3 regions of the Cytobacillus sp. FSL R5-0377 genome follow, and region 2 is predicted to be linked to each of the others. Evidence: predicted binding sites of a transcription regulator. Region 2 holds the regulator's gene; each other region holds the start of a gene.
What was found. Region 2 encodes LexA, which represses DNA repair genes until DNA is damaged. Its sites were predicted from a motif close to CGAACATATGTTCG; they were not measured.

Region 1: the regulator LexA is predicted to act here: its motif matches at 2,735-2,748, upstream of parE (DNA topoisomerase IV subunit B).
Region 3: the regulator LexA is predicted to act here: its motif matches at 2,665-2,678, upstream of NSQ49_RS22185 (YolD-like family protein).

The regions. Positions count from the first base shown of each region.
Region 1 is NZ_JBBORA010000001.1:304,635-309,509, reverse strand. Features, by position in the region: gene NSQ49_RS01555 (5'-deoxyadenosine deaminase) at 1-1,127, shown strand, start outside; gene NSQ49_RS01550 (GNAT family N-acetyltransferase) at 1,199-2,068, shown strand; gene NSQ49_RS01545 (CoA-binding protein) at 2,134-2,547, shown strand; gene parE (DNA topoisomerase IV subunit B) at 2,850-4,832, shown strand; gene parC (DNA topoisomerase IV subunit A) at 4,829-4,875, shown strand, end outside.
Region 2 is NZ_JBBORA010000001.1:592,615-597,489, reverse strand. Features, by position in the region: gene NSQ49_RS02950 (LacI family DNA-binding transcriptional regulator) at 1-965, shown strand, start outside; gene NSQ49_RS02945 (DUF4257 domain-containing protein) at 1,190-1,474, opposite strand; gene lexA (transcriptional repressor LexA) at 1,760-2,383, opposite strand; gene yneA (cell division suppressor protein YneA) at 2,541-2,873, shown strand; gene NSQ49_RS02930 (YneB family resolvase-like protein) at 2,883-3,530, shown strand; gene NSQ49_RS02925 (DUF896 domain-containing protein) at 3,674-3,907, shown strand; gene tkt (transketolase) at 4,129-4,875, shown strand, end outside.
Region 3 is NZ_JBBORA010000001.1:4,349,746-4,354,620, reverse strand. Features, by position in the region: gene NSQ49_RS22205 (GNAT family N-acetyltransferase) at 1-491, opposite strand, end outside; gene NSQ49_RS22200 (MEDS domain-containing protein) at 512-1,063, opposite strand; gene NSQ49_RS22195 (DUF3231 family protein) at 1,212-1,673, opposite strand; gene NSQ49_RS22190 (DUF3231 family protein) at 1,735-2,244, opposite strand; gene NSQ49_RS22185 (YolD-like family protein) at 2,301-2,639, opposite strand; gene NSQ49_RS22180 (FUSC family protein) at 2,784-4,875, shown strand, end outside.

The sequences.
Region 1 (4,875 bases), 290 kb from region 2:
GCGGGCAGGCTGATGATTTGGAGCTGCTTGATTGGCTGAAGCAGAAAATCTGGCCGCTTGAGGCTTCCCATGATGAAGAGTCCATCTATTATTCTGCTATGCTGGGCATTGGCGAATTGCTCCAGAGCGGGACAACAACTGTTGTGGATATGGAAACCGTTAATCATACCGAATATGCATTTCAGGCCATTGCAGAAAGCGGCATACGAGCATTAGCCGGAAAGGTCATGATGGATAAAGGTGATGAGGTCCCTGTTCCGTTAAGAGAAAATACCTCCGCATCCATACAGCAAAGCGTGGATCTCCTTGAAAAATGGCATAATCGTGATAACGGGCGAATACAATATGCCTTCTGCCCTCGTTTTGTAGTATCCTGTACCGAAGAATTGCTGACAAATGTCAGGGATCTTTCCGCACAGTATGACGTAAAAGTCCATACTCATGCATCGGAAAATTTCAATGAAATTCTCCTTGTCGAAAAAGAATTGGGCATGCGGAATGTCGTCTACCTGGACAGCATTGGTCTAGCCAATGAAAGGCTGATTCTGGCCCATTGTGTTTGGCTTAATGAGGAAGAAAAAAGAATCATTAAAGAGCGTGGGGTTAAGGTCAGCCATTGTCCAGGATCTAATTTAAAGCTGGCCTCAGGTGTGGCAGAGATTCCTTCATTAATCGATCAGGAGGCTTTTGTCAGCCTGGGTGCTGATGGGGCTCCCTGCAATAACAATCTGGATATGTTTAACGAAATGAGACTGGCTGCCATCATTCAGAAGCCTGTCCACGGACCAACAGCAATGAATGCAAGAACCGTCTTCAGAATGGCAACGATCGGCGGAGCTAAAGCAGTCGGAATGGAACAGGAAATCGGAAGCCTAGAGCCCGGAAAGAAAGCTGACCTTGCTATCCTGAATCTGAATGACTTTCATGTTTATCCGTCATTTGATATCGATACCATCTCAAGAATTGTCTATTCAGCGACTCGTGCAGATGTGGAATCTACCATTGTGAACGGGAAGATTGTGATGGAAAATCGCAAACTGAACACAGTAGATAAAAAAATAGTGTTAAGAGAAGCGAATACAAGCATTAAGAGGCTGCTCAAAAGATTAGAGACAGCTATATATTAATCTTCTAAATGCGGCTGAGGGCAAATCGGCTACTTTTTTATGGTAAAATAAGTAAGTGGGGGTGTGGTGATTTGAAAGCCGAAATGTTAGATCAAATAAATTTAATTCAGGCATCCGAATTTATAGCAGAAAAGAACGCTTTTCCAGAGAATCATATAGGGTATTTAGGGACCGAAAAAAATGATATCCTTCATAGTTTAAAAGAGTTGAATAGTGATAACGAATCAGCTGCCTTCGTGATCTTTAAGGATGTTGCGATTGCAGGATTTCTAGGAGTTGATGCTGATCTGAATAAAAGGAATGCAGAATTATGGGGACCTTTTATTCTCGATTCTGAATTGATGGGACATTTATGGGAAAAAGCACTCCATTATTTCGAAGGACAGCTGCATACATACTTTTTATTTGCCGATACCTCCAACCATGCTGCAGCCAAGTTTGCTTTAAAAAATGGATTCCTTCTGCAATCGGCTCAAACATACATGGAACTGAAAAAAAATTCAGGCTTCGGTTTTAAAAATGTCAGTTTATTGCCGGTTCACCTTCATAGTGACTTTATTCATTTACATGATACTTTGTTTCCTCGTGCATATTATTCAGGAAAAGAGATTATTGAAAGGATCAATGATGATCACAAAGTCTATACATCTGAAGATGAAAATGGATTAGATGGTTATTTATATGCAGAATACAATCGTCAAGAAAAAGAAGGAAGCATTGAATTCATTGGTGTGGATCCTGATAAGCGGATGAAGGGCATTGGACGGAATTTGCTTGAAATGGCGGTTCATGATCTTTTTGTGAATAGTGTAGCCAATAGCATTAAGCTTTGTGTAGAGACAGCAAATGAGAAAGCGCTGTCTATTTATAAAAAAGCAGGCTTTAAAGTTGAGAGATCGCTGAATTTCTTTAAACTAGATATTCGGGTAAAAGAGCAATAAATTAGTGTGCTTTTGTATTTTTAGGTAATATATAAGTAATCAGATAAAATGGAGGGAACAACAAAATGGCTATTGAAAACCCAAGCAGGGACGAAATCGGTGTCCTCTTAAAAAAGGCAAAGAGGATTGCTGTTGTAGGATTAAGCGGAAATCCTGAACGTACATCCTATATGGTATCAGAGGCGATGCAAAAAGCGGGCTATGAAATCATTCCAGTAAATCCTTCTGTTGATGAAGTACTTGGTGTAAAGGCAGTACCGAGTCTTAAAGACATCGAGGGGCATGTAGATATCGTTAATGTCTTCAGGAGATCTGAGTTTCTTCCGGAAATCGCGCAGGAATTTGCCGAAATAGATGCTAATATTTTCTGGGCTCAGCTTGGAGTGGCAAACCAGGAAGCATATGATTTTCTAAAAGAAAAAGGGTACACTGTCATTATGGATCGCTGCATTAAAGTTGAACATGCTCTGACGAAGTAAACTCAGCATGAGGTCTAAATAGATCTCATGTTTTTTATTATTTATAAAATCCATGTAAATAATGGGTTCGTGTAACGGAATTAATCATGATAAATCTTTTAAATCCCAAGATCTTATTTGCCAAAACTAAATAAATAGATAAAATAAAGCATAGACCATCCTAATTTATATGGTAAAATATAAATACAGAACATCTGTTCGCAACCTGTTTTTTTACAAATAAAAATAGGCTGTACTGGTATGTTCAAATGCCGTGATCTTCGGCGGCAAGTGTTTTTGCAGGAAATGAAAGGGGTATGTTCGTGGCAAGAAATCAGGAAGCTTTTGACTACAATGATGATGCCATACAGGTACTCGAAGGGCTTGAAGCTGTTAGAAAACGCCCGGGTATGTACATTGGAAGTACGGATGCAAGGGGTTTGCACCATCTTGTATATGAGATTGTCGATAATGCTGTCGATGAAGCACTGGCAGGATACGGGGATCATATCATTGTTAGAATACATAAAGATAATTCAATTAGTGTACAAGATAAAGGACGCGGAATGCCTACAGGTATGCACAGAATGGGCAAGCCGACTCCAGAAGTCATATTGACTGTCCTTCATGCAGGAGGAAAGTTTGGTCAGGGAGGCTATAAGACAAGCGGCGGGCTTCATGGTGTTGGTGCATCTGTCGTCAACGCCCTATCTGAATGGCTAGTGGTAAAAATTAAACGTGACGGCTTTGTGTATGAACAGCGCTTTGAACTTGGCGGTAAGCCGGTTACTACCCTCGAAAAAACGGGCAAAACAAATCAATCGGGGACTACCATCCACTTTAAGCCGGATCCGTCGATTTTTTCGACAACCACGTATAATTATGAAACTCTATGCGAGCGTCTTCGTGAGTCTGCTTTCCTTCTAAAAGGAATGAAAATAGAAATCATCGATGAGCGTAATGATTTTCATGATGTTTTTCACTATGAAAACGGCATAGAAGCATTTGTTGAATATTTAAATGAAGAAAAGGATGTTCTCCACCCTGTCGTAAGCTTTGAAGGCGAAAGCAATGGGATTGAAGTGGACTTTGCTTTTCAATTTAATGATGGCTACTCGGAAAATGTTCTTTCATTCGTCAACAATGTCCGCACAAAGGACGGCGGTACGCACGAGGCCGGGAGCAAAACTGCGATGACAAGGGCCTTTAATGAATATGCCCGCAAGGTGAATCTGCTGAAAGAAAAAGATAAAAACCTGGATGGAGCGGATCTTCGGGAAGGTTTCACGGCGATCATCTCTGTTCGTGTCCCTGAGGAGCTTCTTCAGTTTGAGGGCCAGACAAAAGGCAAATTGGGGACCAGTGAAGCCCGTTCTGCGGTGGATTCAGTAGTTTCCGAGCATTTGTCTTATTTCCTTGAAGAAAACCCTGAGACAAGCTCACTGTTAATTAAAAAGGCGATAAAGGCTTTCCAGGCACGAGAGGCGGCCCGCAAAGCACGTGAGGAAGCAAGAAGCGGGAAAAAACGGAAAAAATCTGAAGCAATGCTTTCGGGAAAACTGACTCCTGCACAATCACGGAACCCTCAAAGAAATGAATTATATCTGGTTGAGGGGGATTCGGCAGGAGGGTCTGCCAAACAGGGCAGGGACAGGCGTTTTCAAGCTGTACTCCCGCTTAGAGGTAAAGTAATCAACACGGAAAAAGCAAAGCTTGCGGATATTTTTAAAAATGAAGAAATCAATACTATTATCCATGCAGTTGGTGCCGGTGTTGGAGCGGATTTTAATCTGGACGATGTCAACTATGATAAGGTGATCATCATGACAGATGCCGACACTGATGGAGCGCATATTCAGGTGCTCCTGCTAACGTTCTTTTACAGGTATATGAAGCCGCTGCTTGAAGCAGGAAAGGTATTCATTGCGCTGCCTCCTTTGTATAAGGTCAGCAAAGGTTCAGGCAAAAAAGAAATGATCGAATATGCATGGAGTGATGATGACCTGCAGGATACCATAAAAAAAGTGGGAAAAGGCTATATGCTCCAGCGCTACAAAGGACTTGGGGAAATGAACGCCGACCAGCTGTGGGAAACAACGATGGACCCTGAGTCGCGCACATTGATCCGCGTTAAAATTGATGATGCAGCCAGAGCTGAACGCCGGGTGACCACCTTGATGGGCGATAAAGTTGAACCCCGACGCAAATGGATCGAATCAAATGTGGCATTCGGACTTGAAGAAGACGGCAGCATACTTGAAAATGAAAATATTTCAGTACTAGAGGAGGAGGGTGTTGACTCATGAGTTCTGCTGAAAAATTCCGGGACCTTCCTCTTGAGGATGTTTT
Region 2 (4,875 bases):
ATAAATCGATCAGTGCCAGCACGGCTAATAAAATTAAAGATATAGCTGCTGAATTGGGATATATACCCAATCGTATGGCTCAGGGGCTAAATAGCGGCCGTTCACATATTATCGGCCTTCTAATAGGCGGTTATTTACATGATGATTACCAAAATCAGTTTCTTAAAGGGGCGATTCCCTATGCAATGGAAAGGGGCTATACAATCTCCATTGGCCCTGCAGAATGTGATAGCAAGGTAGAGAAGTCTCTTATTGAAAAATACAGGCATATGATGGTAGATGGATTTCTTGCTTTTCATTGCAATGAAGTGGAGACGTATAAACGCCTGCAAAAATCAAACATTCCATTTGTATTATATACAAAGTATTTCAAGGAATTAGAGGCTGATCATGTGGTTTGTGATGACCTTGCCGGCGGCTATAAAATGACCAAGCACTTAATTGAACTGGGGCATAAGAAAATTGCATTTGTATTCGATAAGCATTTAGAGTCGTCCTCAGAAGTTGTGAATAGAATGCAAGGTTATAAAAATGCTTTAAAAGAAAATGGATTGCCTATTGAAGAGCATTTATTCGTTCCTTTTAATTTAGCGAACTATAATCATACGGATTCCAAAACAGTTATGGCTGAGAATCCGCAGCTATTAGAGTGCTTAAAACAAACCAATCGTCCGACAGCATTATTTGTCTGTAATGATATTACGGCATCCTTTGTCTATGTGATTGTCAAAAAATTAGGTCTTTCTATCCCGCATGATATTTCCATAAGCGGCTATGAAGGTGTTTACTTAGGGTCCATAATAGATCCGCCGCTTACCACGATTTCTACTCCCATTATTGAAATGGGGAGAAAGGCATGTGAAATATTAATTGATAAGATTGAAGGGAAAGTTCCATTATCTGAGAGAAAGAAAATTCAGCTAGAACCAAGTTTGTTAGTAAGAGAATCGACAATGGCCAGATAAATAGCCTTCAACATTATTGAGTACCTTACAGTTGACCGAGCTTGCTGTGCTCTTCATTCAAGAAAACGTGACTTTTTTGAATGAAGAGTCTAAGCTTTTTTCATATTGTTATCCATACAAAAATGACTTTGAAAGTTAGGGAACTTAAGATTCCGCAAGTGAGCACATAAAAAACCCCGCTCAGCGATGAACGAGGTTTTTCTAGAAATATCGTCTGCATCTCTCTATTCTTTATGTCTTATTTTTAAGAAATCGAGACATGTCAGCAGTGCATCTCCTCCAAATCCTGCAATCACTGCCAGGAGAACTACCTTTAAGGCAGAGTCAGGATCTGAAGAAACGACCAAAAAAACAGCCGCTAAAGCCCCCATGATTACCTCTTCAAAGACCCCCAGATAGATGAATTTTTTTGTCCTTCTGGGTTTAACCATTTTGCCTTCTTTCCGAATATGTCCAACGACACCAACCAGCCCACCAATCAACAAAGCGAAGGTAATGTTCAAAAACATTTTTTCTTCACACTCCTAAAGTCGAGATTTTTTGAAAAGCGACCTTAGGTTGATTCTCGGTGTATTACCATTATATAGAAAATGAATATAAAATAATATGCATAAAAATACCGAATTTTCTGAATGATAAATTAGTCATACATGACTGTAACCTTATGCTAAAAGAAAAGTATCAGTTACTTTCGTACCGTTTTGCTGATAGTACCAGGTAATAGGAACTGATATCCTTCTTGAAATTGGAAAAAAACAAAAAGCAGGCTGAGGTGCCTGCTTTTTAACAATCTATCAATGCATATGACGGTATACGCCTATCACTTTCCCAAGAATAGAAACATTGCGGAGAATAATCGGTTCCATTGTGGAGTTTTCTGGCTGTAGACGAATAAAGTCTTTTTCTTTAAAGAATCTCTTAACAGTTGCTTCGTCTTCCTCTGTCATGGCAACTACGATATCTCCATTATTGGCAGTGCTCTGCTGTTTTACGATTACATAGTCTCCATCAAGGATCCCTGCTTCAATCATACTTTCTCCCATGATTTCAAGCATGAATACATGCTCGTCAGCAGGTGCCATTCTTTCCGGAAGCGGAAAATATTCTTCAACATTTTCAATTGCCGTTATCGGCTGCCCTGCGGTTACTTTACCAACGATCGGAACATTGACTGCACTGATCTTGGGGATATTTGAAGCTTCGTCCATATCTAAAATCTCAATGGCGCGCGGTTTAGTAGGGTCTCTGCGGATCAGCCCTTTGCTTTCAAGCCTGGCGAGATGACCGTGAACAGTTGAGCTTGAAGCCAGGCCGACTGCTTCCCCAATTTCCCTTACAGAAGGAGGATATCCTCTCAACTTAACTTCTTCTTTAATAAACTCCAATATATCTTGCTGCCTTTTTGATAGTTTCACCATCTTTACGCACCTCGTATGTGTTTTTGTTGTCTCAATTATAGCATCAATTACCATATGATACAAACATAAGTTCGAATTTTTATTGACACAAAACAAACGTTCGGTCTATAATAAAAACATCAAATGCGAACATATATTCTCTTGAGGGTGGTTAATTATGCTGAACAAATTGTGGAAATCATATTCTTATGCTATTATTCTCTTCGTTTTGAGCTTGGCGGCATCGCTTATAATGCTCATACAGATAGAAGCACCTGATACGGAAAAGTTTGTGAAAGTCACTGTTGCAGAAGGGGATTCATTATGGAAGATTGCTGAAAATTTTTCTGCCGAGCATTCAATGTCAACAGATCAATTTATTAATTGGGTTGAACAAAATAATGGGATAGCGGCAGGAAGGATTTTTCCGGGTGATGAAATTGTCATTCCAGTAAAAGCTCTGGATGACCAGCCATATAAAGAGCTTGCCAGCTCAGACCTTAACGAATAAGGAGAAGTTATGAAAGCAATTATTTACTGCAGAGTTAGTACAACAAAGGAAACTCAGGAAACGTCCCTTTCTAGGCAGGAAGAAGAGCTTTTGAACCTGGCGGGAAAAAATGGCTTTGAAGTAGTCAAGGTCATCCGCGAACAGGCAAGCGGATACGATCTTGAAAGGGACGGTATATTGGAGCTTTTAGACTTAATTAAAAACAAGGAGATAAAGGTGGTCCTCATCCAGGATGAAACCAGGCTGGGGAGGGGGAATGCCAAAATTGCGATCCTCCATTGTATTTTAAAAGAAGAAGTCCAGTTATACAGCATCTCGAATAATGGCAAACTGGAGCTTTCAGAATCAGATTCGATGGTCCTGAGCATAGTAGGAATGGTAGAGGAGTATCAGAGAAAGCTGCATAACATCAAAATTAGACGCGGCATGCAGCGGGCTGTTGATAAAGGGTACAGGCCCGAGAAAAACCTAAGTAATCAGGGAGCAAGTGGCGGCAGGGAAAGAATAGAGGTGCCGATAGAGGAAATTATCCGGCTGAGGAAAAACGAGTTAACATTTGCCGAGATTGCTGCGACATTAAGGGGATTCGGCTATAATATTTCCAAAGCAACTGTCCACAGAAGGTATAAAGAATATATTGATTCACTTTCAGAGTAGAGCACTTTTCTTGTCAAAAGTGCTCATTTTTAGTATGATGGCATTTGAGTTTCAGTATTGTTCCATAACTGAAGCTGCTGTATAATAAAAACTTCCATCAGATTATTCAAAGGTAAACTTTTGATATAAAGGAGTTTTAATAAATGCTGCCTAAACAAAAACTTGCCCGAATTAATGAATTGGCAAAGAAGGCCAAGGAATCCGGACTGACTGAAGCAGAAGCGAAAGAACAGACCTCGCTGCGCAAAGAGTATTTGGAGACTTTCCGCTCAGGCATGTTAAACACGCTGAAAGGCGTTACAATCGTTGATCCGAAAGGGAATGATGTAACACCGAAAAAGCTGAAGGAATTCCAAAATAAAAATCGCCTTCACTAATAATATAATTGCAAGGGATACACTGTGCTGTATTCCTTCTTTTAATAGAGGAGATGGTATTACTGCCTGTCTCCGCTTTTTTTACATATGCCGGGTGTTTTTGTGTCAATATAGTAACAAACCGGCTTTTTGTCCTTTACCTAACCCTATTGGTTGTGAAAATAAGGGACACCCGATAATATTATAAGAGTGAAGAATTTCTACTCGAAAGGATGTATTGAATGTTTAATCACACAGATGAACTATCCATCAGTTCCATTCGTACTTTATCAATTGACGCCATTGAAAAGGCAAATTCCGGCCATCCGGGCATGCCAATGGGAGCTGCTCCAATGGCTTATACTCTTTGGACGCGCTTTATGAACCACAATCCAAAAAATCCGGACTGGTTCAACCGTGATCGTTTTGTCCTTTCTGCAGGACATGGCTCTATGCTTTTATACAGCCTTCTTCATCTTTCCGGCTATGATGTATCCATGGATGATATTAAAGAGTTCAGACAGTGGGGAAGCAAGACTCCCGGTCACCCTGAATACGGCCATACTCCTGGTGTTGACGCAACTACAGGCCCATTAGGACAAGGTATTGCTATGGCTGTCGGTATGGCAATGGCTGAACGCCACCTTGCTGCTACATACAATAAAGACAACTTCAATGTTGTTGATCATTATACATACAGCATTTGCGGTGACGGAGATCTTATGGAAGGCGTTTCGGCTGAAGCTGCTTCCCTTGCTGGACACTTGAAGCTTGGCAGGCTGGTTGTTCTTTATGATTCCAATGATATCTCACTTGATGGAGACCTTGATAAATCTTTCTCTGAAAGTGTTGAACAGCGCTTTAAATCATACGGATGGCAGTATATCCGCGTAGAAGACGGAAATGACCTCCACGAAATAGCAAAAGCTATTGAAGAAGCAAAGCAGGACGAAAACCGTCCGACAATGATTGAAGTAAAAACAGTCATT
Region 3 (4,875 bases), 3.8 Mb from region 2:
TGCTGAATGCTTTTATCTCTGTAATTTCTAAGATGCTGTGCCTTCTTTTTCTCTGCAAAAGTTTCCCCATAGACCGAATCATGCTCATACTGAAATTCCAAATAATCATTCCATGTTTCATCCGTAACATTTTCCACTATGATTTCTTCCTTTACATGGACTTCCGGAAAATCACCCGGAAGGATGGCAAATAACTCTAAGAAGCCAATTGTATAATCCTCATCTTTCTGAAAGTACGCCAAAAGCTCTTCAGAAAGCTCCTCGTCATCCGGAAAATAAAATCTAACATGCTTTTGGCCATATTTCTGATGAAAATCCCGCAGATACTGATGCGCCTCCTCAAACTCCTGAACGGAAGGCATTCTTTTAAAGGAAATAAAATTGCTGTCATACTGAAGGAGCATGTCAGGGTTATGGTTGTGAATAAATAGTGCATTTTCGAGAACTGTATGTCCCGGTTTATAAATATCTTGAAAAGTAATCTTTTCCATCGGTTTCTCCTGCAATTATTTTAAAGGTATTTATACTCTTTATCTGTTATAAGCACATCATGACAGCGCAGCAGACTTTCCTTTAATTCCAGAGGGGTGCTGCAGTTATCATAGGCACACAGGGAAATCAGGCCCTGCTGAGCAATGGCTTTGTCTATATTCTTTTCATATTGTTCCACTAATGGAATGTAGTCCTTCACATTTCCCCATTCGACCAGACCCCATGTAAATATCTTATGGCTTCTATCTAAATAAGGCTGAATGTTTTTAAGAAAAAAACTGAACACTGTATCAGGATTAAAATTACCGTTGGAGTAATAAAAATCATAATTATTCATAAAGTGAACCCTGCTTAATTCCTCTTTTCCTAACAAATTAGTTAATTCTTTATCAATATGAAAATAATGGCGGTCATTATCCACAAACAAGACATGTCCGCCGCATCTTATACCGGCAGTTATGTAGGAGACAGCATTTTGGATATAGCAATCCATGTCATCATAGTGGTAAAGAATATGGCCTCCGTTAGACTTTTGCATATCCTCAATTAAATCCGTTAACAATTCATTCATTGATAAGTCCCCTTATAACGAAAAAATGTTTGATGTAATATACCGCTCACTCCTTTCCTCCATTATATCTAAAAATTGAAAATTATGCAGGTTTTGCGGTCAATATAAAAACCCGGGGAGAGTTCCCCGAGTCTGCTGCAATATTAAACTAATTCCCCATAGAGTTATTCTCCGCGTGAGGAGGCTGTTCAAGCCAGCTTTTCTGAATCATTAAATTCCCAGCGTCTTCTGAAAATGCAGTTACTTTCATGATAGACTTAGCATAAAGAAGAGCCAGATCCCGTCTTCCATTAACAGCAGCCGAATTGGCAAATGATCTGATTTTCATGGAGAACATGTCTGCCTTATGGAACAGCATCAATTTATCGGAAAAAGGAGCAAATGCAGAATCTGTAACTAAATGGTCTAATACCGAGGGAGACGGCAAATTCTCTTTATGAAGCTTTTCTCTCAACTGGTCGACTGTTTTTTCTGTTATCTCCAATCCTTTTATTAGCAGGTTTTGTACCTTTACATCTTTTGCTACCTGCGAAAAGCCGATTAAGAGCGCTTTGCTGGTGACGTTATTTTCTATATTATCGTATAAATGTGTTATTTCGAGTGCATGCAATGGCCGCACCTCTCCTAAAAAACCTTTAAAATAACTTGGATTTTCTATAAATTTCACTTTATTAGGCACACGCAGCCAGGGAAGGCTTTATGAGCAAGCCCTTTTCGATTAACACCTTGTTGATCTGTACCAGAAGCTCCCCAGTTGTCTTTGATGCACTCATAAAAAAATCAAGAACATCTTCCCTCATAACTAAAGGTATTGCGACCCCGTACAGGCTTAATCCCGCCTTGGCTGCATATTTTATGTAATGCAAAAAAAATTCGTCTTCAAACAGTCTTGGAGCATCAAGATTAACATCCTTGTCTGTAAAGCCTATGGGAATCGGAAAATCTTCCTGTTCTAAAATAGCTGATATATCATTCAAAAAAGATTCACTTAAATAAAGCCCGTTTTGGAGGACAAATTTAATATCTTTGTCTTCAACATGCTTAAGGAAATAGCGCAGAATATTTGCTGACATGCTATTCCCCATATACGTTGCCCACAGCTTACCCATTTCCGCAGAGGTCAGCTTTTGGCCCTTATCAAATTTTTCTGTTTTGAGCTTTAGCGGCTTCAGCTTATACATAAACAGCTCCTATTGGTCATTTTTCAAATAGCTTTTCACCATCTAACAAAGATTATTCATTCTTCCACTACTGCCCCGGCTATTTCGTCAAAGCTGATCTTCTCAAGATCCCCGCTCTCCAATTCCATATAGATCTTTCTGCTTATGCCATCCAGTCTGTTTATTCTCCCTTTATACTCGCGGAAAAATCCTTCCCTCCAGACTTTTACTTTCAACTGAAAAGCAAATTCCATTGCATAATGAATTTTGTTTTCAAACTCCTCCAATTCGTATTCATCAATTTTGGGCTTGCTTTGCGCCAGTTGTTCCCTTTCCAAATTCTTTAGCATCGCCCGATGTTCCGGCATGAAGTGAGCAGGCTGCCATTTTATTTTTCCTCTATCTTTTAGCGGCATAATAAATCCCTCCATACCCTATTATAGAACATTTGTTCTGTTTTTAAACCAAAAAATTAGAAATTGCTTAAGTTGGTTCATTTGGATAATAAAAGTACGAATGGTAAAATACATTTTAACTCTCTAAAAAAGATTGGTGAAACAATGAAGCAGCTGCAAACTAAACACAGGTGGCTCGGACGCATGCTGGCATCCGACCCCGGACTTATCCGATTTCAAAAAGCCGGACGGGCTACATTAAGTTTAATGGCGTCAGTCTTTACAACTTTATTTCTTATGAAATTGGCTGGTGCCGATGCCGCTGGTGCCCTTACTCCGGCAATTGTTTCCGGAATGGCCGGCATGCTTGGCATCATGATTGTGATGGATGACTCTAAAAAAGGGAAAATGCTCACAACCGGCTTGCTGGGATTTTCAGCTATAGCGGGGATATCGATCGGTGCACTGCTGGCAGAAAGCACAATCTTTACCGATATTTCAATGGCTCTAATAATATTCTTAAGTTTTTACTTAACCCGCTTTGGGGTTCGCTATTTTTCATTATGCATGATCGGATTCATGACTCTTTATTTCTCATCTATTCTGAAATTATCGGGCAGTGAGCTTCCCTCCTTTTACTTCGGCATCTGGATTGGGATCTCGTATGCTTTCCTGTTTAATTTCATCCTTTTTCAGAACACCTCGAAAAATCTGAAAAGAAGCATCCGCTCCTTTCATTTCCAAAGTAATTTAACATTCAATCTCTTAATTGAGGGGATTCAGGAAAAGAGCATGACTGCTCATCAGCGGGAAGAATTGCGGAGAAACGTGCTGAAGCTCAGGGATTATGCTGTAATCGTGTCTGAGTATATCAATGAGGATGATGTACAAAAATTGTGGCCCGGGCTGACCCCTTCTCAGCTGAGATTATATATCTTTGATACGGGAATGCTGATTGAAACCCTGACTGATTCCATCCGGAGCTTAAAAAAAGCGAATGCCCTTGACATTGATGAGCTAAGAAACCTTCTGGTATGGGTCACCCGCTCTCTGCGTGACGCTGAAGTTCTTGCACATAAATATGAAGAACAAAATCTCCGTGAAGCAGAGCTTGCTGTACAGGCTCTTCGCCTGCTGATAATGGATTTGTTCAACAGGGAAGACAAACCGGCAGGATGGCTTTACTTAATCAGGCGGATTGAGTCCCTTGCAAACCATGTCATTGAGGGTGGCATAACCATACAGCAGGCTCTTCATAAAGTAAAAGACAATGAAATAAAGGCAGCTGAAGAGACACCGGAAGGAGAAGAAACATCTACAGAGGATAAGAGCATAAAACCTTCCACCAAAAAGGCGTTTCAGGCATTGACTGCTGCCATCATATCCATCATAGCCGGGCAGATTCTTTCGCCTGACCAGCCATACTGGGTTCTTTTGACCGCCTTTATCGTATTACTCGGAACCGAGTCAATCGGGCGCATATATACAAAAGGTTTTCAGCGCTCAGTTGGAACGATTTTAGGGGCAGTGATTGGATTTACGCTTGCCAGAGTGGTCAGCGGGCATTCTGTACTGGAAATCACGCTCATTTTTGCAGCGGTTTTCTTCTCTTTTTATTTATTTGAAGTGTCTTATACATTAATGAGCATGTTTATTACAATGCTGGTCGCATTTATGTATGATCTTTTACTTGGCGGAATTTCATTCTCCCTTATCAGTGCGAGGGTGATCGATACCATTGCCGGTGCCGGCATTGCATTCGGCGTTTCTCTATTTATTTTTCCAAAGAAAACGAAGGACAAAGTGACCGATACGCTCAATGATTACCTGCAAGAACTGAAACCGTATGTTACGGCGTATGTGCGAAGCTTCCGGGAAGATGTGAATGTGAAGGAGCTTTCAGGCAAAGGCTTCTTATTGGATCAAAAGCTGAAAACCATAAACGTTGAAGCGCAATCACTGATAAAGAAACCCGGATCTCCGCGCCATACTGACGTTAACAGGTGGATCACCATGTTTTCAGCCATTAATTACTATGCCAGGCATCTGGTGGCTTCCTCCTACCGGAAAGGATTCGACTATCCCGATGAACTGGTCGATGTGTTCATAAGGATTGAGGAGAAACTGGAATTAAATATTGAAACATTAATGGATCTGATTAAAGAAAGTGGAGATGGTACTCTTGTTTATAGTCTGGACCGGGAAAGAGAACTGATTGAACGATTGGCGCCAACAAGGCAGCAATCCCAGCGTGATT